One region of the Brevibacterium sp. GP-SGM9 genome, then DNA from elsewhere that is predicted to be linked to it. Evidence: riboswitches for the same ligand, from Rfam matches in the RefSeq annotation. Region 1 holds a riboswitch; each other region holds the start of a gene.
The links. A riboswitch is a leader RNA that binds a small molecule or an ion and turns the genes downstream of it on or off. The one in region 1 is predicted to bind thiamine pyrophosphate.

Region 1 (7,331 bases):
TCGCCGCCACCGACAGCCGCCGCTTCTCGCCGCCGGAGAGTCCCTGCGGATGCGCCTCGGCAAGACCGTCGAGACCGAGCACATCGAGCAGCTCGGAGACCCGGACATCGATCTCGGTCGCCGACCAGCCGGCGAGCTTGGGCCCCAGAGCCAACTCCTCGGCGACGCTGCGGGAGAGGAACTGATGCTCGGGCTCCTGAAAGACCATCCCGATCCGCGGCGCCAGCTGGGCCGAAGGCCAACGGAACGGTCGGGCGTGCTTCGTCCCGGTCCGCAGCCCCGCCTCGGCGAGGACCTCACCGGAGAATTCCGGGATCAGCCCGGCCAGGGTCAGTGCCGTCGTGGACTTGCCCGCGCCATTAGGGCCGAGGATGCCCACGACCTCACCCGCCCGGATCGCGAGGTCGAGCCCGACAGCGGCCGGGACCTTCGCCCGCGCTCGCCCCACACTCAGGTCCCTCGTGCGCAGCAGCACCTCGCTTTCGGTGTGATCTGCAGGTTCGACCGGGCTTCTGTTCTCGTGGCGCCCGGGTACCCAGATCCCGCACTCATGCAGGACCTCGGACAGCGCCGGATCGTCGAAGATCCGCCTCGGCGGGCCCTGGGCGAGCAATCCACGGCGTCCGATCACGACGACGGTGTCGACGTGGTCGAGCCACAGGCTCACCCGGTGTTCGACGATGAGCATCGTCGCCGAGGTGGCCGCCTGGGTGGCGAGAATCGCGTCCCGGACCGCTTCCGCGGAGTCCGGGTCGATGTTCGCGGTGGGTTCATCGAGGACGATGACCTCGGGAGACATGGCGTGGATCCCGGCCAGGGCCAGACGCTGCTTCTGGCCGCCGGAGAGTGCCGCGGTCGGGTGATTCGCCGGCAGTTCGAGGCCCATTGCCGCCAGTGAGCTCGGGATGCGCGACTCGATGGTCGCGGCGGGCAGGCTCAGGTTCTCCATTCCGAAGGCGACATCGTCGCCGACCCGGGAGAAGATCACCTGCGAATCGGGGTCCTGGAGGACCAGCCCGGTGCCGCCTCGGCGAGGATCCGGTGCGGCGTCTCCGACGAGCAGCTCACCGGTCGACTCTCCCGACTCAGCCGGCAGGACGCCGGCGATCGCATGCAGAAGCGTGGTCTTGCCTGCCCCGGACGGGCCGAGCAGGAGGATCTTCTCACCGGCGGCGATGTCGAGATCGAGGGGGCCGACGGCGGCTCGTTCGCGGTCGGCATGGGTCCACGAGTAGCCGTGCGCCGTGATCGGCAGGGACATCAGCGGATGCGGCCGGAGGCGAAGGAGCTCAGCGCCCCGGTGCGGGCGATCGCCCGGTAGGCGTACCAGGCGCCGATGCCGGAGATCACGGCACCGGAGACGATCGCGCACACGGCGTAGGCGATCTGGAAGCTCGGCTGCCATTCGGCGTTGTACATGATGTTCTCGCTCACGGACATGAAGGCCCCGGCCATGAGGCCGGAGAGTGTGGTGATCCACAGTGAGAACCGGCGGTAGCCGAAGGCCGCGAAGATGATTTCGGCGCCGAGGCCCTGGATCAGCCCGGACAGCAGCACGGTGGCCCCGAAGTGCGAACCGAGGACGGCTTCGACGACGGCGGCGATGAGTTCGCAGAGCAGGGCGGCACCGGGTTTGCGGATGATGGCTCCGGCCAGGGGTCCGGCGAGGACCCAGAGTCCGGCGATCAGTCCGATCGAGGGTGGGAAGGCCTGGAAGCCGAGTTCGAGGACCTTCCAGCTCAGGGCCAGCACCCAGAAGATCAGTCCGACGGCGATGCCGAGGACGGCTGTGGTGACGTAGTCGACGACCCGCCACTTCTTCGTCTTCGGTGCCTGGGTGTGTGCGGGTGCGGTCTTCGCAGCGGGTTCCGGTGCGGTCGTTTTCGGCATTGTGCCTCCTCAGATCAAGGAGGGGTAGAAGAGTCTCGACTTCCTTCGGCGGTGCTAACCGCATCAGGTTCGAGGGTCTGCAGCTTCATCTGCACTCTCAGCGCCCCTCGCGGCGCTCCCCTGTCGTAGCCACCACTGTACAACAGGGTCTGGGTTCGGCCGAGCCGTTCTCATCATGGAGCGTTCACCTGCCGTTTCAGGCAGGGACGTATGCCGCAGACTCTTCTGTTACTACTGCTCGGTAGGAATGGTCTGGTGAAAACTCAGCTTCTCATCAGGTCCCTCAGCTCCGCGTCGGTTCTCGCACTTCTCACCGCGTTCGTCGCCGCTCTCGTTCCGGCTCACGCCGAGGTGGTCGAGGACTCGACGATCACCGATCCTGTTCTGCAGGTCGGTGCGGATGAGTTCTCCCGCAATCTGTCGTGGATGAGCGAGAGCTCGGATGGGGGAGAGGTTCGGTGGGTGAAGGTCTCCGAGCTCGAGGGCGAAGAGCTGCCCGAAGACGCCGACAGCGCTGAGACCTCCGATTCCGGTCGCTCGTCCGATCTCAAGCGACATTACAACCATGCGAGCATGACCGGTCTGGAAGCGGGCACCGAGTACGCCTACCAGGTTGGCAGCGAAGAAGATGGGTTCACGTCGGTGGAGACCTTCACCACCGGCACGCCGGGCGGGGACAGCGAGTTCCTGGTCTTCGGTGATCCGCAGGTCGGCTCCGGCAGCGGTGAGCCCGATGATGCGACCGGTTGGGCTCGGACGCTGAGTTCGGGTCTGACCACGGCCGAGGCGCCGCGCTTCTTCTATTCGCTCGGTGATCAGGTGAACTCGGCGGGCGATCAGGACGAGTACGCACAGTATCTCGCTCCGGAGGCGACCCGGACCGTGCCCCAGGCGACGACGATCGGCAACCACGATGTCGGCTCGAAGTCATACGAGCAGCACTTCAACCGACCGAACGTCAGCCAGGATCACGGGGGAGACGGACTGATCACCTCCGGCGGCGACTACTGGTTCATCGACTCCGGCGTGTTGTTCATCAACATCAACTCGAACAATCTCGACACGGATGAGCATGCCGAGTTCATCGACGAGGTTGTGGCTGAGCACGGTGACGAGGCCCGGTGGAAGGTCCTCGGATTCCACCACTCGATCTATTCGACTGCGACGCACAACGATGATCTCGATGTGAAGAAGCTGCGCAAGGCGATTCCGCCGGTCGCCGCTCGCAATGACATCGACCTGGTCGTCTCGGGGCACGATCACATCTATAACCGGACCTTCCTCATGGATTCCGAGGGGCAGCCGGTCGAAGGATCCGATGACGGCCGCGAGCAGGAGAAGGACGAAGGGCAGACCCTCTATCTAACGCTGACTTCGTCCTCGGGGTCGAAGTTCTACGACTACGTGCCCGGTCTCGACTGGGAGGCCAAGAGCGTCCACAACGACGTTCCCGCGTTCACTAGGATGCGGGTCTCCGACGATGCACTGCGGGCGACGACCTACGAGGTGCCGTCAGGAGCCGACGGACAGGTCTCGGCTCAGGCCGCCTCCGAGCAGATCGACGACGTCGAGCTCACTCGAGCCGGCGACGAGGACCCTGATCCCGGTGCGAACGCCGAGGCGGACGCCGATGGTGCCGAGGCGGACGGTGCAGGAGCGGAGGCAGACGCCGGATCCGAAGGCGCTGAAGGGGGCACGGACGCGGGTTCCGAGGCGAATGCTGCCGAAGCGGACACCGATACTGGTTCTGAAGCGGATTCCGACGCTGGCGCCCGAGCGGATGCGGGCGCCGACGGCACCGAAGCTGACTCAGGCGGCACCGAAGCAACGGCAGATGAAAGCGCTGAGGCCGGCGCGGGCGAAGAAGCAGGCTCCGACGGGGGAGAAGGTGACCCGGGCGCGGAGGCGGAATCCGACGCTGCCGGAGCGGAGTCCGACTCGGACTCCCACGACGCCGGTGCCGGTAGCACAGACCCGGTCGGCGGCGACCTGCCCCGGACCGGCGGTGAGATGGGACTGCCGGTCGCCATCGGCGCCGCCGCCGTTCTCCTCGGTGCCGGACTGGTGCTCCTCGCCAGACGTCGCCGTCGCGCTTGCAGTCACTGAGCCCTCCGCTCGCAAAGCGAGCGACACCCGCTCAGTTGGGATCGACACCAGCTCAGCTGGGAACGATCATCACCGGGCCTGCGGCATGATTGAGGACTCCGCGGGAGACGGAGCCAAGCAGCGCCGACTTCACGGCTCCGCGACCGCGTGTGCCCAGCACCGTGAGTTGGGCACGGCCGGTGGTCTCGACGATCGTCGACTTCGGATCGCCCACCGGCACCGAGGTGGTGATCGGCAGCTCGGGGAACTGAGCCTGCAGCCCCTCGGCCTCCGTGCCCAGGGCAGTCTCAAGCTGCTTCTGGCGACGCCCGGTGACCTCGGAGCTGAGTTCGAGGTCGGGGTACCAGTACAGCCATTCCTCGCCCGCGGGAAGAATGCAGATGATCTCGAGCCCGGTGCGCCGAAGCGAGGCCTCCTGGGCCGCGGTGAACATCGCGACCCGGCCGGCCTCCGAGCCGTCCACGGCCATAGCGACGGGACCGGACTCCTGCCCTGCAGCCGGCGAGTGCTCTCCGGAGCCTGAGTGCCGGGGCACGACGATCGTCGGGCAGTGCGCATGGGCGGGCAGGGCGGTGGAGACCGAGCCGAGTATCCGACCCATGAAACCGCCGCGGCCGCGGGCGCCGACGACGGCGACATCGGCACTGGTGCTGAGGGAGATGAGGACACCGGCGGCATCGCCGGGCGCGGTGCGGAAGCTCTTCGGGCCCTCGTGATCGCGGAGCAGTTCGACCGCCTCGGCGAGGGTCCTCTCCGCTGCCCGCTCGGCGACCTCGGCCTCATTCTCGGGCGGCATGGAGGCCATGTTCGCATAGACGGGGACCGGTTCCGTATACGACGTGACGACGGTCAGAGGGACATTGCGTCGGGTCGATTCCGCAGCGCCGTGGCGAACGGCCAGGGCCGACAGCTCGGAACCGTCGAAGCCGACGAGGACTCCCAGTGAATGCTCCAGCGACGCCTCGGATGCACGGGAATCGGTGGCACGGGCATCTGTGGGGCGAGAATCGGTGGGACGGGGTGCGGCAGTCATGATGGACCTCTCCATCGGGGCCTGACCAACCCTGAGACCGACGACGGCCCCGAAAACCAACTCCGTCGGCATCAGGGCCAGTCTATCAAAGGACTTCTACGTCTTGTAGAAAAATTTCCGGCTCAGGTTGCTCCGGCGAGCTCGACCCTTCAGATCGGGAAGCCCAGATGCGCGAGGGCGACTCGCAGGACGTGCTCTTGGCCGTGGCAGAGCTCGGAGACGATGTCCTCTCGCTGCGTCTCCTCCGGAGTCAGCCAATCGAGGCTGAGCGCATCGGCGCGCGGGGTGCACTCGCCGCGGACCTCGAGGATGAAGCACATCGAGATCGCGTGCTGCCTCGGATCGTAGAGAAGGGAGGAGCCCTCTGTCGGGAAGTACTCGGCGATGTGGAACGGGGCGATCGCCGGCGGAATGACGGGCAGGGCCATCGGCCCCAAATCGTTCTCCGCGTGCCTCATCAGCGCCGCGCGGATCGACTCGTGGAAGCGGATCCGTCCACCGACGACCTCACGGCCCAGGGTGCCGTCGTCAAGACTGCGCAGAAGCAGTCCGATGCGCTCGACCTTGCCCGACTCTCCGACCCGCACGGGAATCGCGTTGACGTAGGGGATGGGCATGCGTCGTCGCAGCTGTGAGAATTCGGCGTCGTCGAACCAATTGTCGTCGTAGTCTAAGGCGGTGCGCGTCATTGTGCCATCGTCCCACATCGTGGGCCGCGGCAGAAGACTTCAGCCGGAACCCGGCGGGCCCTGCCGAGTGCCGGGGCTTGGCCCGCTCTTCCCCCCCCGGTGGTGATCGAGGGGAGGCTTCGGGTAAAGTATCTTGATGTCGAGATAAAATTCCGGCCGATCCGTGACAGCGCAGTGACGTAGCCTACAGTGGTGAGCACGACACTCGACCCACACGGTCAAGGACGTTTGAAGGGGAAATCCATGATCAATCATGAAGTCCGCACGCATAAGAGCTCAGAGAACCTGGCTCGCGAAGACCAGCTCGCCTGGAAGATCGCAGAGGTTGCTTCCGACCCGACTCCGGTCGACGCAGACGTCACCGAGATGGTGATCAACCGAGTCATCGACAACGCCTCCGTCGCAGCCGCCTCGGTGCGCCGTTCGGCACCGCTGCACGCTCGCGAGCAGGCCCAAACCCACCCGTTCACCCCCGGCGCCGCAATCTTCGGCCTGCCGCTGAACGAACGCTTCTCCCCGGAATGGGCCGCCTGGGCCAATGGCGTCGCGGTCCGCGAACTCGACTTCCATGACACCTTCCTCGCCGCCGAATACTCCCACCCCGGCGACAACATCCCGCCGATCCTCGCGGTCGCCCAGCATAAGGGCATCGGCGGCAAGGACCTCATCAACGGTGTGGCCACCGGGTACGAGATCCAGGTCGACCTGGTCAAGGGCATGTGCCTGCACGAGCACAAGATCGACCACGTCGCCCACCTCGGCCCCTCGGCCGCGGCCGGAATCGGCGCGATGCTCGGCCTCGACACCGAGGTCACCTTCCAGGCCGTCCAGCAGGCCCTGCACGTGACCACCGCGACTCGCCAGTCCCGCAAGGGCGAGATCTCCTCATGGAAGGCCCACGCCCCTGCGTTCGCCGGAAAGATGGCCGTCGAAGCCGTCGACCGGGCGATGCGCGGCGAAGGCGCACCGAACCCGATCTACGAAGGCGAGGACGGCTTCATCGCCTGGATCCTCTCCGGCCCCGAAGCTCGCTACACCATCCCGCTGCCGGGCGCAGGCGAGGCCAAGCGCGCGATCCTCGACACCTACACCAAGGAGCACTCGGCCGAGTACCAGGCGCAGGCGCTCATCGACCTCGCCCGCAAGCTCGGCGGGGAGATCGAGGACCTGTCGAAGATCAAACGCGTCGTCATCCACACCTCGCACCACACCCACAACGTCATCGGCACCGGCGCCAACGATCCGCAGAAGATGGATCCGAAGGCCAGCCGCGAGACCCTCGACCACTCGATCATGTACATCTTCGCCGTGGCCATGGAGGACCAGGGCTGGCACCACGAGCACTCCTACGCCCCCGAGCGCGCCGGCCGCCTGGAGACCGTGGCACTGTGGCACAAGATCGAGACCACCGAAGACAAGGAATGGACCCGCCGGTACCACTCGACCGATCCCAACGAGAAGGCCTTCGGCGGCCGCGTGGAGATCGAATTCGAGGACGGTTCGACGCTGGTCGACGAGATCGCCGTCGCCGATGCCCACCCGCTGGGTGCCCGTCCCTTCGCCCGAGCGAACTACATCGAGAAGTTCAAGACCCTCTCCGAGGGCATCCTCAC
Region 2 (7,331 bases), 500 kb from region 1:
GTGAGGGCACCGAGGTCACCGTCGACGTCGACAGCAAGAAGGTCACCGTCGACGACGACTGATCTCACGATCCCCGGCGTAGGCTGAGCCCATGGCCACGAACCCAGCCGTCCCACCCCGGCCCGCGGGCCGACTCGAAGTCATCGCCGGACCGATGTTCTCCGGCAAGTCCGAGGAGCTCATGCGGCGGGTGCGCCGGGCCACGATCGCCGGCATCAATGTTCTCGTCGTCTCCCATGCCCTCGACACACGCGCCGAACTCACCGCGGTCACTTCGCACAACGGAGTGAACATCCCGGCGATTCCCATCGGCGACGTCGCAAGTCTCGCTCGAACGGTCCGGTCCGAGGCTTACGACCTCATTGCCATCGACGAGGCGCAGTTCTTCGGCGAGGGACTGGTTCCCCTGGTCGAAGAACTCATCGCCGAGGGCGCCACCGTGATCGTGGAGGGACTGTGCGTGACGTTCGACGGGGGACCGTTCGAGCCGATGCCCCAGTTCATGGCCATCGCCGAGGCCGTCCTCAAGCTCACAGCGATCTGCACCGTCTGCGGCCGCGATGCCGTCTTCCACCAACGACTCGACCGCACCTATGCCGAGACGGAGACGACATCCGCCGAACCCGCTTCGGCCGAACCCGCGGCCACTGACATCGACGCCAGCCATATCGGCGGACTCGAATCCTATGCCGCTCGCTGTCGCGAACACTTCATGCCCGGGTCCCACACTCTCTGAGACGGCCGTTGGGACCTGACAGGGGCCTCAGTCGCCGATGCCCTCCCAGACCTCACGCCAGATTCGGGCAAGGTCGGGTATCTGATAATGGGCGTTGAGTCCGCTGGGCTGCGGGACGACGTGGAGTCCGATGTCCTCGGGCCATCCCTCGATGAGACTGGTGTCCTGCTCACCGAGCTGCGCCTTCCGTTGAGAGAACCCGATCCGGAACGAGGTGATCCCGGCGATCGCCACGCTGCGGGGTCGAATCTCGCCGAGGCGGTCGACCAGACGGGCCGCCCCGTCGCGGAGCTCCTGATCGTCGAGTTCGTCGGCACGGGCAGTGGCGCGACCGACGAGGTTCGTGATCCCGATCCCGCGGCCGAGCAGCTGCTGTTCGTCCGAGGCTGAGAGTCCGCGGGATGCATCGACGAGAGTGTCGGTCAGAGCGGCCTGGTGCAGGGACGGCCAGAATCTGTTTCCGGGGCGAGCGAAGGGCGCGTTGACCGCGGCCGTCCACAGTCCCGGGTTGATGCCGACGATGAGCATCCGCAGCGAACCGGGTTCGGCCGGGAGCACATCGTCGATGGCGTCGGGATCGTCGGTGGCGAAGTCCGCGAGATCGTCCTTCGTCGGCTTCCGGCCCTGCAGAGGAGAAGGACGGCGGCGCGAGCGGGGTGTTTCGTCATTCACGGCTTCCACACTACCGTCGAGGCATGGACCACCGACATGTGAGCACGGCACCGGGGGCGTCAGCCCCGTTCCACTTCGACAATCTGTGGCGGGTCAATGCTTCGCCGGCCGCAGTGTGGCAGGTGCTGACCCGCGTCGAAGCCTGGCCACAGTGGTGGCCTGGCCTGCCGGTGGCCGAACCCGCCGATGACACCGTGGCCCCGGGCAGTCGCGCGCACCTGCTGGTCACCAGCCCGATCGGACTCAGCCTCGATTTCGATATCGAGCTGCGCGATATCAGGACCGAACGATTCGCCGGCTTCACGGCAACCGGAGACCTCCGGGGTGTCGGCGAATGGTCGCTGAGCAGGAACGGACCGATCACGACCATCGAATCCACCTGGTGTGTGACGACGACTCGCAGATCGATCAGACTGCTCCGTCTCCTCGCGGCCCGCCTCCACGATTCGGTGATGCGGGCGGGCGAACGAGGACTCGCCGCCCACCTGGCCCAAGAACCTCAGCGTCCCTGAGGCGTACCGGTACCGCTGCTCGCTGACCAGGCGTCGATGCCGCCCGACAGCGATCGGATCCGCACCCGGGCGGGAGCACCCGCTGTGAGGATGTCGACCGCCTCGGCGGAGCGGACCCCGGACTTGCAGTGCACGATGATCTCGCGGACCGTGTCCGTGCCGACGACCATTCTCTCGGCGCTGGTATCGACAAGCGGTGCCACCGCATCCCATCCGCGGGACCGAACAGCGCCGAGCGGCACACGCACCGAACCGGGAATCGAAGACAGCTCACGTTCCCAGTCCTCGCGCACATCGATGAGCAGCCGCCCACCCTCGCCGGTGAGGAACTCAGCCAGACCGATCTCCGTATTCGATGCCGCCTGCGCAGGACCTGCCCCGTCGTCGGCGGTGTGGTCCCTGGCAGCGCAGGCCACGGCCACCTCGGCGAGGTCGGTGACCGGGGGACGATCCGGATCGGGGGAGAAACGCAGCGTCGACGACTCACCGCTGAGCGCGTCGTAGCGCAGCAGCCGACCGATGTACGGTGCGCCGATGCCGCAGATGAGCTTGATCGCCTCGGTCGCCATCGCCGAACCGACGGTCCCGCACAGCACCCCGAAGACTCCGCCCTCGGCGCAGTTCGGCACCGAATCGGCCTCGGGGATGTCGGGGAACAGGTCGCGCAGCATCGGCCCATGGTCGGGGACGAAGGTGCTCACCTGACCGGAGAAGCGGAAGATCGTTCCCCACACCAAAGGCGTGCCCGTGAGCTCGGCGGCATCATTGGACAGATACCGGGTCGCGAAGTTGTCGGCCCCGTCGATGACGAGATCATGGGAGGCGAAGAGCTCGAGCGCATTGTCCGGGCTCAACCGGTTCCTGATCGCCCGCACCCGTGCGTTCGGGTCGAGCCGGAGGAGCGCATCCCGCGCCGAATCGACCTTCGCCCGGGAGACGTCGGCATCGCGATGGAGGATCTGTCGCTGCAGGTTCGAGGTTTCGACGACATCGTCATCGATGACCGTGAGCGCACCGACTCCCGCCGCTGCGAGGTACTGCAGCACGGGTGCGCCGAGTCCGCCCGCCCCGATGACGAGCACCGAGGCGGCCCGCAGCCGCCGCTGTCCCTCGAGACCGATGCCCGGCAGGCTCAGGTGGCGGGCATAACGAGCGAGTTCGTCCCGGGAGAGCTCTTCCCCGGGTTCCACCAACGGCCCGGGATTGATCGCCGTGCTCACAGCGACTCCACCATTCCGGCGAAGCTCGAGGACGCGAGCGCCAAGGGCCGTTTCGGGATCCGACCGGCACCGGCGGCGAGATGTCCGGCCTCGACGGCCAGAGCCATCGCTCGGGCCATGGAGTTCGCATCGTGGGCGCGGGTGACCGCTGAGGCCAGGAGCACCGCGGTGCACCCGAGCTCCATCGCCAGAGCGGCATCGGAGGCGGTGCCGACACCGGCATCGAGGATGATCGGCACCTGCGCCCTGGCAACGATGGTTTCGATGTTGTGCGGGTTGAGGATGCCCAGACCGCTGCCGATCGGGGCCCCGGCGGGCATGACCGCGGCCACCCCGGCGTCTTCGAGCCGTTTGGCCAGGGCCGGATCGTCGTTCGTATAGGCGAAGACGGTGAACCCGTCGAGGACGAGTTCCTCGGCGGCGCGGAAGAGTTCGATCGGGTCGGGCAGCAGCGTGTCCTCATCGGCGATGACCTCGAGCTTCACCCAGTTCGTCTCGAGTGCCTCCCGCGCCAGCTGGGCGGTCAGTATCGCGTCCCTGGCCGTATAGCAGCCGGCGGTATTCGGCAGGACGCGGATGCCCAGGTCCTGCAGGAGTGCGAACACCGAATCGCGGGACTCGGCATCGAAGCGCCGCATCGCCACGGTCGTCAGCTCGGTGCCCGAAGCCTGCAGCGCCTCGGCGAGGATGCTCAGGGAACCGGCTCCGCCCGTGCCCATCACGAGGCGGGAGTTCATAGCCGCTCCATCGATGGTCCAGCTCATCTCAGCCTCCCTGCACAGCGGTGACGACGTCGACGGTGTGGCCTTCGTCCAGAGCGAACTCGGCCCATCGGCCGCGCCGGAGGACCTCTCCGTCGACGGCCACGGCGATGCCCAGACGTGTGCCGTCGCTCGGGGTGCCGTCGGGGCGAAGATCCCTGCCGACGATGCCGGCGACGAGCTCGAGCGCCGAGGTGGGGCCGGCGAGTTCGTGTTCCTCGCCGTTGAGTGTGATGGTCGTTGTCATGAGCGGCTCCTTGCCGTGGTCGCGTGCGGGGCAGTGAAGTTGAGGTCGGTGTCCGGGGGACGGATGTGGGCCGGAGTGGTGAACCGCTCCGGAGACACCGCATCGAGAGCCCCGGCCGGCAGCCACTCACAGTCCTCGTCGCAGGTGACTCCGCTGTCGGAGGCGAGTTCGGTGGCGAGTTCGGCGGTGAGTCTGCCGCCGAAGGGGGCGAGCAGGATGCCGTGGCGGAAATAGCCGGTCGAGATCACGCACCCCGGGTCGATGCGGCCGATGATCGGCACATCGTCGGGCGAACCGGGTCGGGCTCGGGTGGTGATGTCGGTGATCTCGGCGTCGAGGATGCCGGGGACGAGTCGTTCGCCGTCCTGGAGCAGCCGGTGGACTCCGCCGGCGTTGAGCCCGCCGCGTCCGTCCTCCCGGGAGGTGGCTCCGAGCACAAGCTCCCCGTCGGGTCGCGGCACAACATAGATGGGACGAGCATTGACCAGACCGCGGACGGTGCGGGTGAGCAGAGGCGGCGAACTCTCCGGTAAGCGCAGACGGATAACCTCGCCCCACACCTCACGCAGCGGCAGGCTCGGGGCCCCGATGATCTCATTGCAGCCAGCCCCGGCGGCGATGACGACCTGGTCGGCTTCGAGCCTGCCTCCGTCACCGAGGTCGACTCCGCAGGTGCGCTGCCCCGACCGGACCAGACCGGTCACTCGCTGGGTGACGAGATGATCGGAGACGGCCGAGAGAAGTGCCGCAGACAGCCGGCGAGGATCGATCGCATGGTCGCCGGGGATCCTCACCGCCCCGCACACGCCCGGCCCCAGCGAGGGTTCGAGCTCGCGGGCCGTCGACCCGCTGAGCAGCGTGGTCTCGAAGCCGTTCGCCTGCTGTAAGGCGGTGAGTTCGCGCAGCGAAGCGAGATCCGCCCGGTCTCCGGCGCAGACGAGGGTCTCGGCGTACGAATGCCCCAGATCGTGACCGGTCGCGCTCGCCACCGCTGCGGCGAACTCCGGGTAGAGCTCGGCGGAGGCGCGCATGAGCGGATACAGGGGAGACTGACCCCAGGCCACCTCGGCGGCGGGGGCGAGCATCCCAGCGGCGGCATGCGTGGCACCCGAGATGGGGGCAGGATCGACGATGGTGACGGCGGCACCGGAACGGCGCAGGAACCAGGCCGTCGACAGGCCGATGATCCCGGCCCCGACCACAATGGCGTGCATGGGCTTCTCCCTCCGGCGGCATGATCCGCATCAGGTCTGACGGTCGGCACGAAGCCCTCTCAGCCTCTTTATGAGGCTCCCGCGAACTCCTCTACTCTAGGATCATGGCCGCCGATAAGACAATGCGCACCGCAGTCCGAGACGCTCCGAGTCCGTCCGAGACCAGGACCAGAGGCTTCCGCGAAGACCGGCTCGAGGAGGCGAGGCTCTACGTCTGCACCGATGCCCGCAGTCAACGAGGCGACTTGGCCGAATTCCTCGACGCCGCCTATGCCGGAGGAGCCGATATCATCCAGCTCCGAGACAAGGGCCTCGAAGCCCGCGCGGAGATCGACGCGCTCATGGTGCTCAGAGAAGCAGCACACCGGCACGGAAAGCTGTTCTCCGTCAACGACCGTGCAGACGTCGCACTCCTCGTTGGCGCCGACGTCTTCCACGTCGGACAGGGAGATCTCACAAGTACGCAGGCACGGGACGTGCTGGGACCCGATGTGATCCTGGGGCGATCGACTCATTCCCTCGAGCAGGCGAAGGCCGCCGAGGCGGACCCCGACGTGGACTACCTGTGTCTGGGTCCCGTGTGGGAGACCCCCACCAAACCCGGCCGCGCAGCCATCGGGCTCGAGCCGCTGCGTGGCCTCGGTTCGGCGGTGAGCAAGCCCTGGTTCGCGATCGGCGGGATCTCTTACGGTGAGCGCCTCGCCGAGGTGACTGCGGCAGGAGCCGGTCGCATCGTCGTCGTCCGTGCGGTCACGGAGGCAGATGATCCCCGGGCGGCCGCAGGCGCGCTCAGGACCGCAGTGACGACGAATTCTGATGACAGCAGCGAGGTTCGCTGAGATGGGAGCACAGGACATGAAGATCCTCATCGCCGGCGCCGGAGCCACCGGCGGCGCGTTCGGAACCCGGCTGCTCGAAGCCGGACGTGACGTCACCTTCCTCGTCCGTCCGGCACGGGCGGAGAAGCTGCGCGCGAACGGCCTGCGCTTCATCGCCCCGGGGGAGGATCAGACGAACGACGTTGCCGTGCTCATTGCCTCCGAACTCGCCGAGGCGGCCGGGCCCGAACATGGCGACACCGCATTCGACCTGGTGATCGTCGCCGTCAAGGCCAACGGTCTCGAATCGATCATCGACGACATCCGCCCGGCGGTGGGCCCCGGAACGCAGATCATTCCCTTCCTCAACGGCATGGCACAGATCGACCGGCTGACGCAGGAGTTCCCCGGGCAGGTCCTCGGCGGACTCGTCAAGATCGTCGGCACCATCAAAGACGATGCGATCGTCCAGATGACGGATCTGGCGGTGATGACCATCGGCGATCTCGACGGAGCCGAGGTTCCGGCCGACATCAGTAAGACACTCGACGTCCCCGGCTTCAAGCTGCAGATCATCGGCACCATCGTCGACGGACTGTGGGAGAAATGGGTCTTCATCGCCGCCGCCGGTGTCGTCACCTGCCTGTTCCGAGCCCCGGTGGGAGCGATCATGGAAGCAGGCGGCCGGGACCATGTGGTCGCCATCGTCGACGAACTCGAGGCCATCGCCGCGGCCGCCGGTCATCCGGTGTCGAAGAGCTCGCGGGAGATGACACTGTCGATGCTCACCGCTGCAGGATCGGAATTCACCTCATCGCTCTACCGGGATGTGACAGCGGGTCTGCCGAGCGAGACGGAGCACATCCTCGGCGATCTGGCCCGAGCGGCGAGCGAACTCGGTGTGGCCACGCCCCTGCTCGACCTCACACTTGTGCAGCTGCGAGCGGGTGAGTCCCTCCGAGTGCGGTGACCTCGTCCTGACCGCGGCGCAGCATCGCCAGATAGGCCTCCGTCGGTACAGTGTGTTCGACGTCCGCGGCGCCGTGCGGGGCCGTGAACGTGATCAGCGGCACCTCGTCCCGGCGGCCGAGGACGAGCAGCGTCTCATAGCGTCCCGGTCCGACGGCATGAGAGGCACCGGAGGGCAGTTC
Region 3 (7,331 bases), 350 kb from region 1:
GCAGCACCATCCCGGCTCGATACTTCGTCTGTTTCACTTGCACCTACTTCCGTCGTCCGTTTGCCCTTCTCCCCGACGTCAAGAGCCTGGCTCAGGCCGGAGGAATCACCACCATTCCAGGGTTTCCCCGGACCGGTGGGGATGTCGTTCCACGCGTTACCGACCAAGTCAGAGCAGAGGCCGCCGCAACCGTTGAGTGTTCCCGATGGCAGTTCAGCTCAGCCGTGGAGTATCGAGATCGGCGTTGTCGATGAACCAAGTGGCGCGTTCCCACGGTGCTGCCTCGGCGAAGTAGAGCCGCTGCCCGCCGACGTAGCGGTGGCTCGCCTCGGATTCCGGATCTGAATCGCCGAGGTGGGGAAAGCGTTGGTTTCCCCTCGGCACGGACACTTCGAAGGGAACCTTGACCCAGATGCTCGCATCCCAGATCTCGCGCAGTTCGGGACGGTGGAGGAAGATGCCGTCGACGAGGAGGACACAGTCCTCAGGCAGGTCGAGCACCTCCGGCGACACCGGTTGATCCGCATCGACGTCCCAGACCGCCGGAGTGATCACCGCTCCCCGGCGGAACGGTGCCACCACCACGCGTTCAAAGGCTGCGTAGTCATAGGAGTCGCGGTAGAAGGACTCGGGGCCTCGGCCCGCGGCATAGCGAACCGCTCGGGGGTGGTGGAAGCCATCGATGCTCACCGAGGCGACCGAACGAGCGCACGCGCCCTCTGCCGCCAACCTCACAAGCTCCTCGGCGAGGACCGTTTTGCCCGCACCGTCGAGACCATCGACGGCGACGATGGCGCGATGCCCCGGTCGCACTTCACGGATCGCTGTGAGCAGGCGGCGAAGAACTGCTCGACGCGCACTCTTCATACCGACCAGAGTAGCCGAGCCGCACCCTGCGGTCTCGGCAGCACTCGGCAGTCTCAGTGGGACTCGGCGGTCTCAGTGGGACTGTGTGAACGCCTCGGTGCCGGGCACCGCCTCGGCGAGTTCACCCTTGAGGAATTCTGCAATCCGATCCGCGGCAGCGATCCGGCCGGCCCCGCGTTCGGTGTCCTCGACGCTCGGGTTGTAGTTCGTGTTCGTGTTGATGTCGTAGACGACCTGTCGGCCATCGAGGGTCTCGATGAACTCGATGCCGGCGATGTCGATGCCCAGCTGACTCAACAGCGTCTCTAGCCTGCCGACGAGGGGAGTCTGCGCGGTGATCTCCTCCCGGCGGGTGAACGGATCGACCGCAGATGCCGATGTGCCGGGCACCGCGCACGCGTCGGCCGGGCAGAGTTCGAAGGATCCCGCGGAGACATCGACGCGCACGGCATAGTGCAACCGGCCGCCGATGAACTCGGCGCGGGTGATGAAGGGCTGCGCGGGCTGCAGGTACTCCTGCACGAGGGTGATCCCGTCGATCGGCTCACTGGACCCGCCGGGAGCGAAATCGCCTGCCGCGGCATCGAGCTCGGCATGAGAGTCGAAGCGACGCACACCGAGGCCTTTGCCGCCCTGATTGTGCTTCGTGATGAATGGGGGAGTGAAGTCCTGTGCCGCCGCGGCGAGTCCGGTGCCGCCGAAGACCGCCGAGGTGCGAGGTGCGTCGAATCCGTGCGCGACCAACTCCTGGTGCTGGCGGACCTTGCTGACCTCGAGCTCGTAGACATGCGACGCATTGATCACCGTGCGCCCCGCCGCCTCGAGCCACGCGAGCACGGCACGTCCGTACTCCTTGACATGGGAATCCGTGCGGGTATGAGCTGACGCCGAGAGCCGGGACCAGAACAGACCCTGAGGCGGCTCCGCCGTGAGGTCGATCTGAGCCTCAGGCAGAAGCCATTCGACATAGTCGACGCCGAGACGCTCGAGTGCCTGCGCAAACGGGGCGATCCATTCGGGATTGTCATGGATGATGTAGACCGCGGGACCGTCCGCGACGGGAAGCAGCTGTGTGCTCATCGGTGATACCTCGCATCCTCCAGCGGCAGTGTCGGGTGACTGAGTACACCCGCACCTCTGATCTGTTCAACAATCTTAGTCCGGGTGGTCTTATCCATGCGAGGGAAACAGAATATGGACCGAGTGCGCCGGGGTCACGAAACGTCGTTGACCGCGTACGCCTCATCGAAGAACGCCAACTCCAGATCGACCGCCCGTTGCCAGATCCGTGCCAGTCTGTCTTGCGCCGCCACGGACTCCGAGTCATCACCGGTGGGAAACACGCGGTCGAGCTCATCGACGAGGAACTGCACCCAGGCGCGGAAGTCCGTCCCGCGGTGCAGTTCGATCCACCCGGCGTGGACGTCTCGTTCCGGCAGCGGATCCGAACGCTCACCCCAGTCGAGGTAGAGCCACTCGGCGATGACGAGGACGACAAGCAGATCCGGGTACGAAGCCGAGTCGACGACCTCGTCCATCAAGTCGCTGAACCCTGCGGTCGGGACGGTCAGCTCGGGATCAGCGTAGGCGGATTCGCCGACTCCCACCTCGGCGAAGGCGCGGACGAAGTACGAATCCTCATCGGCCACGAGGATTCCGAGCTGCTTGGCGAACCGCAGCTTCGGCGTCAACTCGTCGGCGTGGGCGACGCAGGCGCCGAGCATGGACAGGAACGATTCGAAGAACTGATAGTCCTGGATCAGGTACGTGCTCATCACGGCGTCATCGACGGTCCGCGCGAACAATTCGGTGACGAACCTGTGTCCGACAGCGGCGTCCCACGCCTCTGCGGACCGGGCTCTCAGGGCGGTCACGGGTCCGCCTTCGTTCAGCTCAATAGTGGTCATTGCCGTGTCCTCACTTCCTCCGCCGGTGCTCACCGGATCAGGTTCAAAGGGTCTGCTCTTCGCACTCTCAGCGCCGCTTCTCGGCGCTCCCCTGGGGTGATTCGAGCCTAACACCAGCGCCTTCGCTCAGGGTCTCTTCTCTGCGTCAGTGCCGCGGCGTAGACTCGCATCATGGCTATCGCAAAGCAGCCCGTGGTCGTTCTCGACGCTCCTGATGCAGGCGAACTCGCCAAGTTCTACGGCGAACTCCTCGACTGGACTGTCAACGTCGATGAGGACGGAACCTGGGCAGAGATCACATCCGACTCCTGGCCGCCGATCTGCTTCCAGCAGGTCGAGGACTATCACGCCCCCAGCTGGCCCAGTCAGGCGCACCCGCAGCAGATGCACATCGACGTCATGGTCGATGACCTCGACGTCGCCGAGGCGGCTGTGACTGAACTCGGGGCAGGAAAGGCGGCCGACCAGCCGGGGGAGACCTTCCGCGTCTTCCTCGACCCAGCCGGACACCCGTTCTGCCTGTGCCAGAACTGATGAACTGAGCCGTCGGGGGCCTAGCTCGCCCGGAGGGCCGGTGCCGACGACCCAGATGCTCGCGCCCGGACCTCAGGCGTGCTCGGCCTCGCTGTTGAGCTCCTCGGCGAGGTCCTTCGCCTCCTCCTTCGACGCTGCCGACGGGGTCGAACCCCACAGGGGACGACGATTGCTCTCCGGCACGAAGTGGATGGCGATAAGTCCGACGACTCCGGCCGCCACCAGGTAGACCGCCGGCCACATGAGGAACCCGGTCGCATTGATCAGCGTCGTCATGACGAACGAAGTGGTGCCGCCGAACAGCGAGATCGAGACATTGAACGCGATCGCCAGGGCACCGGCGCGAACCATCGTCGGGAACAGCGACGGCAGAGTCGAGGGCATCGTCGCGCTGAAGCAGATGAGGCTCAGACCCATCACTAGCAGCCCGAGGAAGACGACGACGTCATTGTGACCGCGGATGAGCCACAGGGAGGGGAACGAGAGCACGATGAGCGCAATCGAACCTGTTCTCACCACGGCCTTGCGTCCGACCTTGTCCGAGACCCGTCCGATGATCGGAATGAGACCCAGGCAGGCGGCCATGACGAGGATCTGCAGGATCTGCGAGGTCAGTTCGGAGACCCCGCCGCTGCCCTGGATGTCCTCGACCATCGGGAAATAGAGCGGCATGAACGAGGTGAGCATGTAGTTCGTGACGTTCCAGGCCAGGACCAGTCCGCAGCAGGCGAGCAGGTTCGGCCACAGGGCGAAGATCTTCTTGAACTCGCCCTTGGCATGATTCTTCTGCTCCTCCTGCTCCGACAGCCTCTCCATCTCCTTGTAGGCGGGAGTGTCGGCGAGCTTCGTGCGCAGGTAGACGCCGATGAAGCCGAGCGGCAGGGCGACGAAGAACGGAATCCTCCATCCCCAGGATTCGAGGAATTCCGGGGTGGACGCGGCCTGGATGATCGTGGCGAACAGAGCGCCGAGGACATAGCCGGTGAACGTGCCGACTTCGAGCAGGCTGCCGAGGAACCCGCGCCGCCGGTCCGGAGCGTATTCAGCGATGAAGGTCATCGCATTGCTGTACTCGCCGCCGGTCGAGAAGCCCTGCAGCAGTCGGCAGGCGAGCAGCAGGAACGGCGCCCACAGACCCACGGTCGCGTAGTCGGGGATGACACCGATGAGGAATGTGCCCGCGGCCATCATGATCATCGTGATCGCGAGGACCTTGTTGCGGCCGATCTTGTCGGCCAGGGGACCGAAGAAGAGACCTCCGAGGGGGCGGACGAGGAAGGCGACGGCGAAGAGACCGGCGACGATGATATGGCCGATGGGGCCCGAATCCTTCGGCAGGAAGATGCCCTCGATGACGACCGCCAGATAGCCGTAGACGCCGAAATCGTACCATTCGGTGATGTTGCCGATGGCCGCGGCGCCGATCGCCCGCTTGGTCACATCGGGCTTGGTCACGGTGATCTCTTCCGGACGCCACCGGCGCCGGACATTGTCTGGACCGAACATGTGCTTCCCTCCCTGCTGATGTCGTGAGAGGCACACGAGAACAGTCGTTCAGGGAACCGAGAATCATGCGCGGTCGAACCCGGCATGCCCCTCGCGATTGTGAAGATCGCTCGTGCGATCGTCCGAGTCGCCCCGACCGAAAGCACCACTCAAGGCTAGTCCTCTCAGCTCCTATGGCAAGTCCTCTTCCTCTTCCGGGATCTTCTCCGACCGCAGGAGCGCTGATCTCGCGGCTACAGTGAACCCATGCGCGTGCTCACTTCGTTTCACGAACTCTCACCCGTCCCCTGGGCCAACGGCGCCGGAGAGACGACCGAGCTGGTCTCGCTCGCCGACTCCGTGGCGCTGACCCCCGGACTGCGGCGCTGGCGGCTGAGCATCGCAGCACTTGAAATGCCAGGCCGGTTCTCCTCCCTGCCGGGGATGGCGCGATCGTTCCTTCCCACCGCCGAGGTGGTCCTCGAGATCGATGGACGTGTGCACCGGGTGGAACCGCGGCAGGTCCTCCGCTTCCACGGCGAGCAGGAGGTCACTCTCCTCGAACTGTCCCGCCCATGCCATGCGGTCAACCTCATGGTCGCCGATGCCGATGCCGATGCCGATGCCGATGCCGACGCTGATGCTGTGGCGAGCGGCGGTGCAGCGGCCGCGATGCGGCTCTCAATCGACAGCGATATCGACAGTGATGCTGCGGTCGGACGGCACCGCTTCGCCGTGACCCTCGACGAGGTCCCCGGATACTCTCGCTTCCAGCTGCTCGAACTCGAGGCCGCCGAGGTGTTGCCAGCGGGGCTCGGCGCGGTCATCCTGCACTGAGGCGATACCGACTCGCAGAGCTGCCGCGCACGGCGGGCTCCCGCGGCGACCTCGTACCCGTGATCCGAGCCTGAGGAAATGGTGCGAGTCGACTGTCCTCTGCGTCACACGAACCGACGTCCTTACTGGTCAGAGACGCCATTGGCGGTCGCGGCCATCAGCGGACTCTCAGCCTCGACGAGGGCGGGTCAGGGTGTCCGAACATTGCCGTCGCATACTGGTTCGAAGCACGGGCTTTTGGAGGAACATTGGCATCGAATCAGGGCGAATCAAACACACCGAACAAACGGGGAGACGAGCAGGGAACCACGGACGCTGAGAATGCAGCGCAGCACTCTCAGACGCTTCCGCTCATCACCGAGGAACTCGCCGCCACCCAGCACACCGGACAGTCCGGGGCCGACTCGACGACCCCGACCCAGCATGTGACGACCCCGGTGATGCCCCCGAATCCGATTCGCCGGGACGACGTGTCCCGAACCGCCGCGCTGTCGCGCACCTCCCCGACACCACCATCCGCTCATGCGGGCGACGCGGTCCAGACGGCCGAGGCCCAGCCGCAGGAGTCCGACGGCAAGGACGAGAAGAAGAGCGAAGGCCGGATCTCGGCCACGCAGCTGCTCGCCGGTGCCGGTGCCGCGGCCACCTCCTCGGTGATCGGCGGACAGCTCGGCGTGGCCGGCACCGTCGTCGGTGCCGGTGTTGCGAGCATCGTCACCGGTCTGGCCGTGACCCTCTACAGTCGCAGCCTCGACAAGGGCAAAGAGAAGATCAAGGAAGTCGGGCAGAAGCTCGCCCCGGCGGTCAAGGCCCAAGCCGGAGCCGTGAACCGGAGAACGGGCGTCGACGATGCGACCCTCGTCGACGCCCGACCCCTGAACGCGGCGGGCGGCCGACCGGCGGACGAGCCCGGGGGAGGGACCGCCTCGGCGGAATTCCCCGCAGCCGCTGCCGCCGGAACCGAGCCCCAGGACTCCGAGCCGGCAACGGCGGTCGACGACGACGATGAGACGCAGTCCTGGTGGCAGAAGCTGCGGCGCAAGCGGGTGCTCTACCCGCTGACGATCGGCGTTGCCGCCTTCGGCATCGGCCTCGGCGCAGTCGTCATGGCCGAATCCTTCACCGACGCCGACATCTCTCCGGGCACATCGGAGATCTCCCGCTCTGTGTCTGGGAACTCGAGCAGCGGCGACGAGACCGGGACAAGCGAGGACGGCGGCAGCTCCGCAGATTCGGGATCGTCCGGTTCAGGATCCGGCTCGGGAGAGAACGCGAATCAGGGCGGTAGCGAGAACTCGACGTCGAGCGAGGGAGAGTCCACCTCGGCGGGTGAGGACACCTCAGGGTCGACGAGCACCGGCGAACAGGCCGAACAGGGCACCGACGCAAGCTCGAGGTCGAATGCGGACACCAGCGGATCGACCACATCGGAGGGATCCAGCCAGGGCAGTACCGACTCGTCCAGCGGCGGCACCGACTCCTCGAGCGGAAGCTCGAGCTCCTCGGGATCGTCCTCGGCCGGTGGGTCGTCCTCGAGCTCCGGGTCCGGCAGCTCCGGATCCTCGGGGTCGGGCAGCGGTTCCGGCAGCGGCTCGGGAGGCTCCGGCAGCGGCTCCGGCGGCGGAAGCGCGGGCGGCTCAGCCTCGGCGCAGGGGTGAGCTGATCGACTCCGGATTCGGGAATGAGGGCAGGGTGGCCTTG
Region 4 (7,331 bases), 1.8 Mb from region 1:
ACCGACATCAACCTGAGCATCGGCCGCGGCGAGGTCGTCGGACTCGTCGGCGACAACGGCGCCGGCAAATCGACGCTGATCAAGGTCATCGCCGGAGTCCACGGTGCCGATGAGGGCGAACTCATCATCGACGGGACCCAGCAGAAGTTCTCCTCCCCGAAGGACGCGCAGAAGGCCGGAGTCGCCACCGTCTTCCAGGACCTCTCGCTGTGCGAGAACCTCGACGTCGTGGCCAATCTGTTCCTCGGGCATGAGAACACCCGGGGAGGAGTCCTCGACGAGGTGTCCATGGAAGCGAAGTCCTGGGAGCTCCTGCGGTCACTGTCGGCGAAGATCCCGAGTGTGCGGGTGCCGATCGCGGCTCTGTCCGGCGGTCAGCGGCAGACGGTCGCGATCGCCCGCTCCCTACTCGGCAATCCCTCCATCGTCATGCTCGACGAACCGACCGCGGCCCTGGGCGTGGCCCAGACCGCCGAGGTGCTCAACCTCATCGAACGGCTCAAGGAACGTGACCTCGGGGTGCTGCTGGTCAGCCACAATATGGCCGATGTCCAAGCCGTCTGCGATCGGATCCACGTCCTGCGTCTGGGCAAGGATGCCGGCGACTTCGACGGGGATGAGCGCACCGACGTGCTCGTCGCCGCGATCACCGGTGCCAGCGACAACGTCGTCACGCAGCGGGCGACCCGGAGGGGTGAGCGCCGATGACCCGCAACGCATTCATCACCGACGAGCGGATCTCCCATGAGGGGTTCTTCGCGACCTTCGTCCGCCGCGTCAAGGAGGGCCAGCTCGGTTCGCTGCCGGTCATCCTCGCCCTCGTCGTCATCGTCATCGTCTTCCAATCGGCGAACAGCAGCTTCCTGTCACCGGCCAATCTCGTCAATCTGTCCTCGACGGTCGCCTATATTGCGATCCTCGCACTCGGCATCAACCTCATCCTGCTCCTCGGTGAGATCGACCTCTCGCTCGCCCAACTCGGTGGTCTGGCGGCCTCGCTGCTCGGCGTGCTCGTGGTCAGGCAGGGCGTTCCGCCGATCTTGGCGCTGATCATCATGCTGCTGCTCGGCCTGGTCGTCGGCGCCATCCAAGGCTGGTTCTTCGCCGTCATCGGCATTCCGGCCTTCGTCGTCACCCTGGCCGGTCTGCTCGCCTTCACCGGGCTGACGCTGACCACCCTGGGAACGCAGAAGAACCTGTCGATGTCGGACACCTTCGCCTTCGACTTCGCGAACTTCTACTTCCCCGCAGTCTGGGCCTATGTCTTCGGTGCGGTGGCGATCATCGGCTTCGGCGCCGGGATCATCTACTCGAAGCTGCGACGGCACAGTGAGGGCCTCGAAGCCCCGAGCTGGACCTCGGTGACGGTGCGGATCGTCCTGCTGTTCGCGATCGTCTTCGGCTTCCTCGTCCTCATCAATCAGGACTTCGGTCTGGCGATGCCGTTCCTGCTCATGATCGTCATCGCCATCGTCATCGATCTGGTGCTGCGCAAGACCCGCTACGGTCGGTCGATCTATGCCGTGGGCGGCAAGGTCGAGGCCGCCAGGCGTGCCGGCATCCGGGTGACCTGGGTGCGGATCAGCGTGTTCATGGCGGCCGGAACTCTTGCCGCGCTCTTCGGCTTCATCAAGGCCGGGGTGACGACGAACGCCGGATCGACGCTCGTGCCGACCCAGGACCTGCTCAATGCGATCGCCTCGGCGGTCATCGGCGGCACCTCGCTCTTCGGCGGTCGCGGAACGGCGTGGGCGGCCGTGCTCGGTGCCTTGGTCGTCGGGTCGATCAACAACGGTCTCTATCTCATCGGCTTCAACTCCGATGCGCAGCAGATCATCACCGCACTCGTGCTGTTGGCCGCCGTGGTCATCGACGCGCTCAGCCGTCGCGGCCAACGCTACGTGGGCAGGGGGTAGCCGAACGAGCGCGCACCTGAGCGTCGAGGGCAGACTTTCTGAAGTCTGCCCTCGACGCTCAGCTCTGCTTTCGACGAGTTCACTGCGAGAGGAATCGCCACGCTGGGAGCGACTGATAGAGTCGAGGGCAATGACATGGGGTGCCTCATGAGGATCCGCAGCCGCGGATTTCGATGAGGCTGAGAGAACACCCATCGAACCTGATCTGGGCCATACTAGCGAAGGGATCGTCATGGTTGACTTCGACCTGCGTTCTGAATTCGGGAGCCTCGGCGACCTGCCGGGAAGTCTCCGTTCCGCACACGAGCGACTGCGTGCCGGCAACCCGCTCATCCAATGCATCACGAACACCGTGGTGCAGCAGTTCAGTGCCAATGTGCTCCTGGCGATCGGCGCCTCCCCGGCGATGCTCGACCACGACGCCGATGCCGCACAGTTCACCCGCGTCTCCAGCGGACTCCTCGTCAACTTCGGCACGGCCACGAACCAGCAGTTCCTCGCCGCCGACGCCGCCACCGAAGCGGCTCTCGACGACGGCACACCGTGGGTGCTCGATCCCGTGAGCATCGGGGCCGTGGACTTCCGCACCACTCGCATCCACCGGGCTGCGAAGTCGGGCCCCACCGCGATCCGCGGCAACGCCTCGGAGATCGCGGCTCTGGCCGGCGCCGGAGCGGGCGGCCGGGGAGTCGAATCCACCGACGAGGTGGATGCGGTGGTCCCGGCCGCCGCGGAACTCGCGCGCTCGACCGGAGCCGTGGTCGCGGTCTCCGGGCCCAGGGATGCGGTCGTCGCCCATATCGACGGTGTCGACCATGTCGCCCGGATCGCCGGCGGACACGACTTCATGCCGCTGGTCATCGGCACCGGGTGTTCGCTCGGGGCGGTCACCGCGGCCTACCTCGCCGGTGTCGAGAAGGCCGGTGCCGGCCAGGCCGATGCCGCAGCGAAGTTCACTGCCGTGATCGCCGCCCATGCCCATTTCAAGGTCGCCGGGCAGGCCGCGGCGGTCGGGGCGAACGGGCCCGGCAGCTACTCGGTGAACTTCCTCGACGCTCTCTATGCGACGACGGCTGAGCAGATCGCCGAGGCTGCTGTCGAGATCGGGACCGTGGCCCCAGATTCCGCCGGAACCGCAGCCGAGTCCGAGGCCGCAGACGCTGCCGGAACCGCAGCCGACCGAGGACCGCAGTCATGAGCGTGACCTCGAGCAAGTCCGCGGCCACCGACCGTCTGACGGGCATCGACACCCGTCTCTACCTCGTCACCGACTCCGCCCAGTGCCGCGAGGCCGGTCGCAGCGTCGCCGAGACCGTGCGCGCCGCCGTCGCCGGGGGAGTCGGCATCGTCCAGGTCCGTGATAAGGACATCGACGACACCGCGTTCGAGTCCCTGACCCGGGAGGTCATCGGTGCCGTCGCCGAGGCGGTGGCCGGGACCGACCGGCAGGTACCCGTCTTCCTCAACGACCGAGTGGCCGTGGCCGAGCGTCTCATCGCCGAGGGCGAGGACGTCCACATCCACGTCGGCCAGTCCGACACTTCCGTGACCGAGGTCCGCAGACGACTCGGCCCCGCACCGCTCATCGGACTGTCCGCGGCGAACGCGGCCGAATTCGCCGCGGCCCGGGAGACGGGCGTCGTCGACCTCGTCGGCATCGGCCCGGTCTACGATACGACGACGAAATCCGACGCACCGGATGGGATCGGGCCCGACCGCCTCGGCGAATTGGCCGGACTGGCGGGTCTGCCGGCGGTCGCCATCGGCGGCATCAGCACCGAGCGTGCGGGTGAGCTGCGGGGACGGGGGCTGATCGGGATCTGCGTGGTCTCGGCGATCTGCCGGGCTGCGGATCCGGAGGCGGCGGCTGCGGCACTGCTGGGGGAATTCGGCGACGGTTCCGGCGCGCAGGAGGATCCGGTATGAGCACCCGGCCGCCCATCGCCCTGTCGATTGCGGGCACCGATCCCAGCGGGGGAGCGGGCATCCATGCAGACCTCAAGACCTTCACCGCGCGTGGGGTGCTCGGGACCACCGCGATCACCGCGCTCGTCGCGCAGAACACGCACGGGGTCTCCCGGGTCTATCCGATCGACGACGATTTCGTCTCCGATCAGCTCGACAGCGTGCTGGGTGATATGCCCGTCGACGCCACGAAATCCGGGATGCTCAGCACCCGTTCGCTCGTCGAGCTCGTCGCCGAACGCGCCGGCCGCGGGGAGCTCGGCTTCTTCACCGTCGACCCGGTGATGGTCGCGACCTCCGGTCATCGGCTGCTCGACCTCGATGCCGTCGATGCCGTGCGCCATCGTCTTCTGCCCGTCGCCGATCTCATCACCCCGAACCTCCCCGAGGCGGCCCTGCTCCTCGGCGATGATGTGCCCGTGGCCGAGTCGCCGGCTCAGATGCTGAAGCAGGCCGAACAGCTCCTGGCTCGCGGCCCTCGGGCCGTGCTCCTCAAGGGCGGGCACGCCAGTGACGGGGACGTCGCCGATGTCCTCGTAAGTTCCGAGGGCGTGATCGCCGAGTTCTCCCACCCGCGGGTCGCGACGGCGAACACGCACGGCACCGGGTGCACGCTGTCCGCCGCGATCACCGCCGAGGTGGCCGTGCTCAGACGCGAACGCGCGGCCGACGAAGTCGGCGCCGAACTCCTGCGCGAGGCCGTGGAGAACGGGTTGGAGTACTTGGCCCGCGCCCTGCGTTCCGCCGCGGACTGGCAGGTCAGCCTCGACCCCGAGGGTGCGCATGGCCCCGTCGACCATCAGGTCGACATCGTCCGCAGATAGTTCGCCGACCCCGCCGGGCAGTTCGCGCAGCCGGCGCGGCAAAACAGACTCGCCGACCCCAGACCGATCCATTTGAGGAGAGACACATGACCACGGATTTCGCCGCAGGCCCGCTGACGACTCAGCTCTGGAACCACGTCAGGCCCATCGTCGAGCAGATCGAAGCGCTGCCCTTCCTCGAGCAGCTCGCCGCCGGCAGCCTCGACCCGGTGGCATTCACGAACTACATCAATCAGGACTCCCTCTACTTGGGCGGCTACGCGAAGGCGATGTCCTTCCTGGCCGCGAAGACCACGGATCGGGACGAATCCCGGTTCTGGGCCACCTCGGCGGCGGAGGCGATCACCGTCGAAGAGCAGATGCACGAGGAGCTCCTCGCCGATTCGCGCCTGGCCGCCGCACATGAGGACCTCACTCAGCGTGGCAGCAGGTTCAAGGCCTCACCGACCACACTGGGGTATGTGTCCTACCTCGTGGCCACCTCGGCGAGCCGATCCTACGGTGAGGGCGTGGCCGCGGTGCTCCCATGTTTCTGGGTGTACGCGCACATGGGAAAGGTGCTGGTTGCGCGGGCCGGGCAGATGAGCGAGGACCACCCGTACCGCACCTGGGTGCAGACCTACGACTCACCGGAATTCGACGAATCGACGAGGCAGGCCGTCGGCGTCCTCGAACAGGAACTCGACCGTGCTCCCGCCGAGGAGGCGGCCCGGATGCGGGCGGCCTTCGAGCAGGCCTGCGTCTACGAACTCCACTTCTGGGCCTCGGCACATGCCATGCAGGATTGGGACCCGGCGGTGTTCACACCGCAGAGCTGAGCACCGGCAGACACTCAAGGCTGAGCACCGGCAGACACTCAGGGCTGAGCACCTGCAGACAATTGAAGGTCGGCCGCGTCCTTCGGTCGGTCGCGGGGATCACGGCCCCGGGACAACGAGGGATATTAGGCCCTTGTCGTGCCCGACGGGTCCTCGGGATGTTGCGGAAGCGGGCCGAACGACCCCATCGCATGCCAGCCGCGACGCAGAGTGGTCCACAGCAGGACGTGATCGACTTCGCTGAGGGGCACCCGATCATGTCGTGGGCAGGCGAAACGCCCGATGAAGAACACAACCGTCGTGAAACACACTCCGATGATGAACAGAATCAGCAGATCCATGTCGGCCCCCTCACACCCGGCTCGAATGCTTGCTTCCAGTTTCTCCCGAATCGGCGGAGAAAGATAGAGGCAGATCCGCATTGCGAGCGATGCCCCGCGCTTACGCGTAGTGGAGGGCCAGACTGGTTGCCGCGTCGATGACCGCACGAGCGGCTGCGCGGCCCTCCGCCTCGGTGATGGATGCGGGGAAGGTGAAGCGCACACTCGTCGTCGCGACTTCGTCCTCGATGCCCAGCGCTGTGAGCACATGCGAGGGTTCGTCGGAGCCGACGGCGCAGGCGGATCCGCTCGAGGCGGTCACACCGCGCTCTTCGAGCTCGAGCAGCACGGCCTCCCCGGAGGTGTGGGAGAAGCAGAACGAGGCATGATTGGCCGTCCGCGACTCGGTGCTGCCGGTGAGCAGGACGCCGGGAACCGCACCGAGCACCTCGGCGATGAACTCATCCCTGATCCGCCTGACCCGGTCGGCTGCCTCGAGCCGCTCCGCCTCAGCGAGTTCGAGAGCGGTGGCGAACGCCACCGCCAAGGCCACGTTCTCCGTTCCCGAGCGGCGACCCGACTCCTGCCCGCCGCCGCGGATGAGCGGTTCGACGGGGATCCTGGCGCGGATCGCGGCCACACCGATGCCCTTCGGTGCCCCGACCTTGTGCCCGGCCAGGCTGAGCGCATCGACGCCGAGCCCGCTCAGAGGCAGCCAGCCGGCCGCCTGCACGGCATCCGTATGGAACAGTGCCCCGGCCGCATGGGCGACATCGGCCAGGGGCGGGATGTCGGCGACCGTGCCGATCTCGTTGTTCGCATAGCCGAGGCTGACGACCGCGGTGTCGTCCCGGATCGCCGCGGACAGGGCTTCCGGAGTGACCGTGCCCGCGCTGTCGACGTCAAGCTCTGTGACCTCGAAGTCATGGACCCGGTGCAGGAAATCCGCCGAGGCGAGCACCGCCTCATGCTCGATCGGTGACGTCACGAGGTGTCGCCGAGGCGGTCGCGAGGTGCTCTCGGTGGCCAGTCGGTCGGCCCGGGCGCCGAGTGCCATGCCGATGATCGCGAGGTTGGCTGCCTCGGTGCCGCCGCTGGTGAAAGTCACGTCCGTGGCGCGCATTCCGAGGACCGCAGCGACCCGCTGCCGGGCATCGTGGAGTGCCTCGGCGGAGATCCGGCCGATCTCGTGGTGGCTCGAAGGATTGCCGAATGCCCCGGCCAAGAACGGCCACGCGGCCTCGAGGGCCTCGCGGCGAACCGGTGCCGCCGAGGCGGTGTCGAGATACAGTGCGGCTCCGGACTTCTCAGGCCCTTCAGAACTCTCGGGCATCTCAGGCCTCCAGGTCGAGGTCGAGGCCCAGGTCGATCGCGCGCACGCTGTGGGTCAGCGCCCCTGAGGAGATGACATCGACCCCAGTGGCGGCGATCTGCGCGACGGTCTCGAGGGTGACATTGCCGCTGGCCTCGACGATCGCGCGTCCGGCG

Region 2: another riboswitch for thiamine pyrophosphate. It lies ahead of thiO (glycine oxidase ThiO); the one in region 1 lies ahead of ACH82I_RS05945 (ECF transporter S component).
Region 3: another riboswitch for thiamine pyrophosphate. It lies ahead of ACH82I_RS07535 (TenA family protein); the one in region 1 lies ahead of ACH82I_RS05945 (ECF transporter S component).
Region 4: another riboswitch for thiamine pyrophosphate. It lies ahead of thiM (hydroxyethylthiazole kinase); the one in region 1 lies ahead of ACH82I_RS05945 (ECF transporter S component).

What each region holds. Positions count from the first base shown of each region.
Region 1 is NZ_CP178563.1:1,289,498-1,296,828, reverse strand. It holds gene ACH82I_RS05950 (ABC transporter ATP-binding protein) at 1-1,261, opposite strand, end outside; gene ACH82I_RS05945 (ECF transporter S component) at 1,261-1,890, opposite strand; TPP riboswitch at 1,914-2,022, opposite strand; gene ACH82I_RS05940 (metallophosphoesterase) at 2,146-3,996, shown strand; gene ACH82I_RS05935 (universal stress protein) at 4,049-5,029, opposite strand; gene ACH82I_RS05930 (DUF4916 domain-containing protein) at 5,179-5,718, opposite strand; gene ACH82I_RS05925 (MmgE/PrpD family protein) at 5,962-7,331, shown strand, end outside.
Region 2 is NZ_CP178563.1:794,231-801,561, reverse strand. It holds gene ACH82I_RS03620 (PepSY domain-containing protein) at 1-62, shown strand, start outside; gene ACH82I_RS03615 (thymidine kinase) at 92-736, shown strand; gene ACH82I_RS03610 (mismatch-specific DNA-glycosylase) at 764-1,408, opposite strand; gene ACH82I_RS03605 (SRPBCC family protein) at 1,432-1,920, shown strand; gene moeB (molybdopterin-synthase adenylyltransferase MoeB) at 1,908-3,140, opposite strand; gene ACH82I_RS03595 (thiazole synthase) at 3,137-3,904, opposite strand; gene thiS (sulfur carrier protein ThiS) at 3,906-4,148, opposite strand; gene thiO (glycine oxidase ThiO) at 4,145-5,362, opposite strand; TPP riboswitch at 5,353-5,455, opposite strand; gene thiE (thiamine phosphate synthase) at 5,467-6,201, shown strand; gene ACH82I_RS03575 (ketopantoate reductase family protein) at 6,203-7,150, shown strand; gene ACH82I_RS03570 (histone deacetylase) at 7,104-7,331, opposite strand, start outside.
Region 3 is NZ_CP178563.1:1,634,997-1,642,327, reverse strand. It holds gene ACH82I_RS07550 (hypothetical protein) at 1-37, opposite strand, end outside; gene ACH82I_RS07545 (uridine kinase) at 214-867, opposite strand; gene ACH82I_RS07540 (ATP-grasp domain-containing protein) at 940-1,947, opposite strand; gene ACH82I_RS07535 (TenA family protein) at 2,082-2,774, opposite strand; TPP riboswitch at 2,771-2,877, opposite strand; gene ACH82I_RS07530 (VOC family protein) at 2,946-3,308, shown strand; gene ACH82I_RS07525 (MFS transporter) at 3,381-4,814, opposite strand; gene ACH82I_RS07520 (HutD family protein) at 5,061-5,630, shown strand; gene ACH82I_RS07515 (hypothetical protein) at 5,879-7,288, shown strand.
Region 4 is NZ_CP178563.1:3,470,885-3,478,215, forward strand. It holds gene ACH82I_RS15530 (ATP-binding cassette domain-containing protein) at 1-708, shown strand, start outside; gene ACH82I_RS15535 (sugar ABC transporter permease) at 705-1,916, shown strand; TPP riboswitch at 2,043-2,161, shown strand; gene thiM (hydroxyethylthiazole kinase) at 2,149-3,114, shown strand; gene thiE (thiamine phosphate synthase) at 3,111-3,842, shown strand; gene thiD (bifunctional hydroxymethylpyrimidine kinase/phosphomethylpyrimidine kinase) at 3,839-4,705, shown strand; gene ACH82I_RS15555 (TenA family protein) at 4,792-5,523, shown strand; gene ACH82I_RS15560 (hypothetical protein) at 5,649-5,864, opposite strand; gene ACH82I_RS15565 (cysteine desulfurase family protein) at 5,965-7,176, opposite strand; gene nadC (carboxylating nicotinate-nucleotide diphosphorylase) at 7,178-7,331, opposite strand, start outside.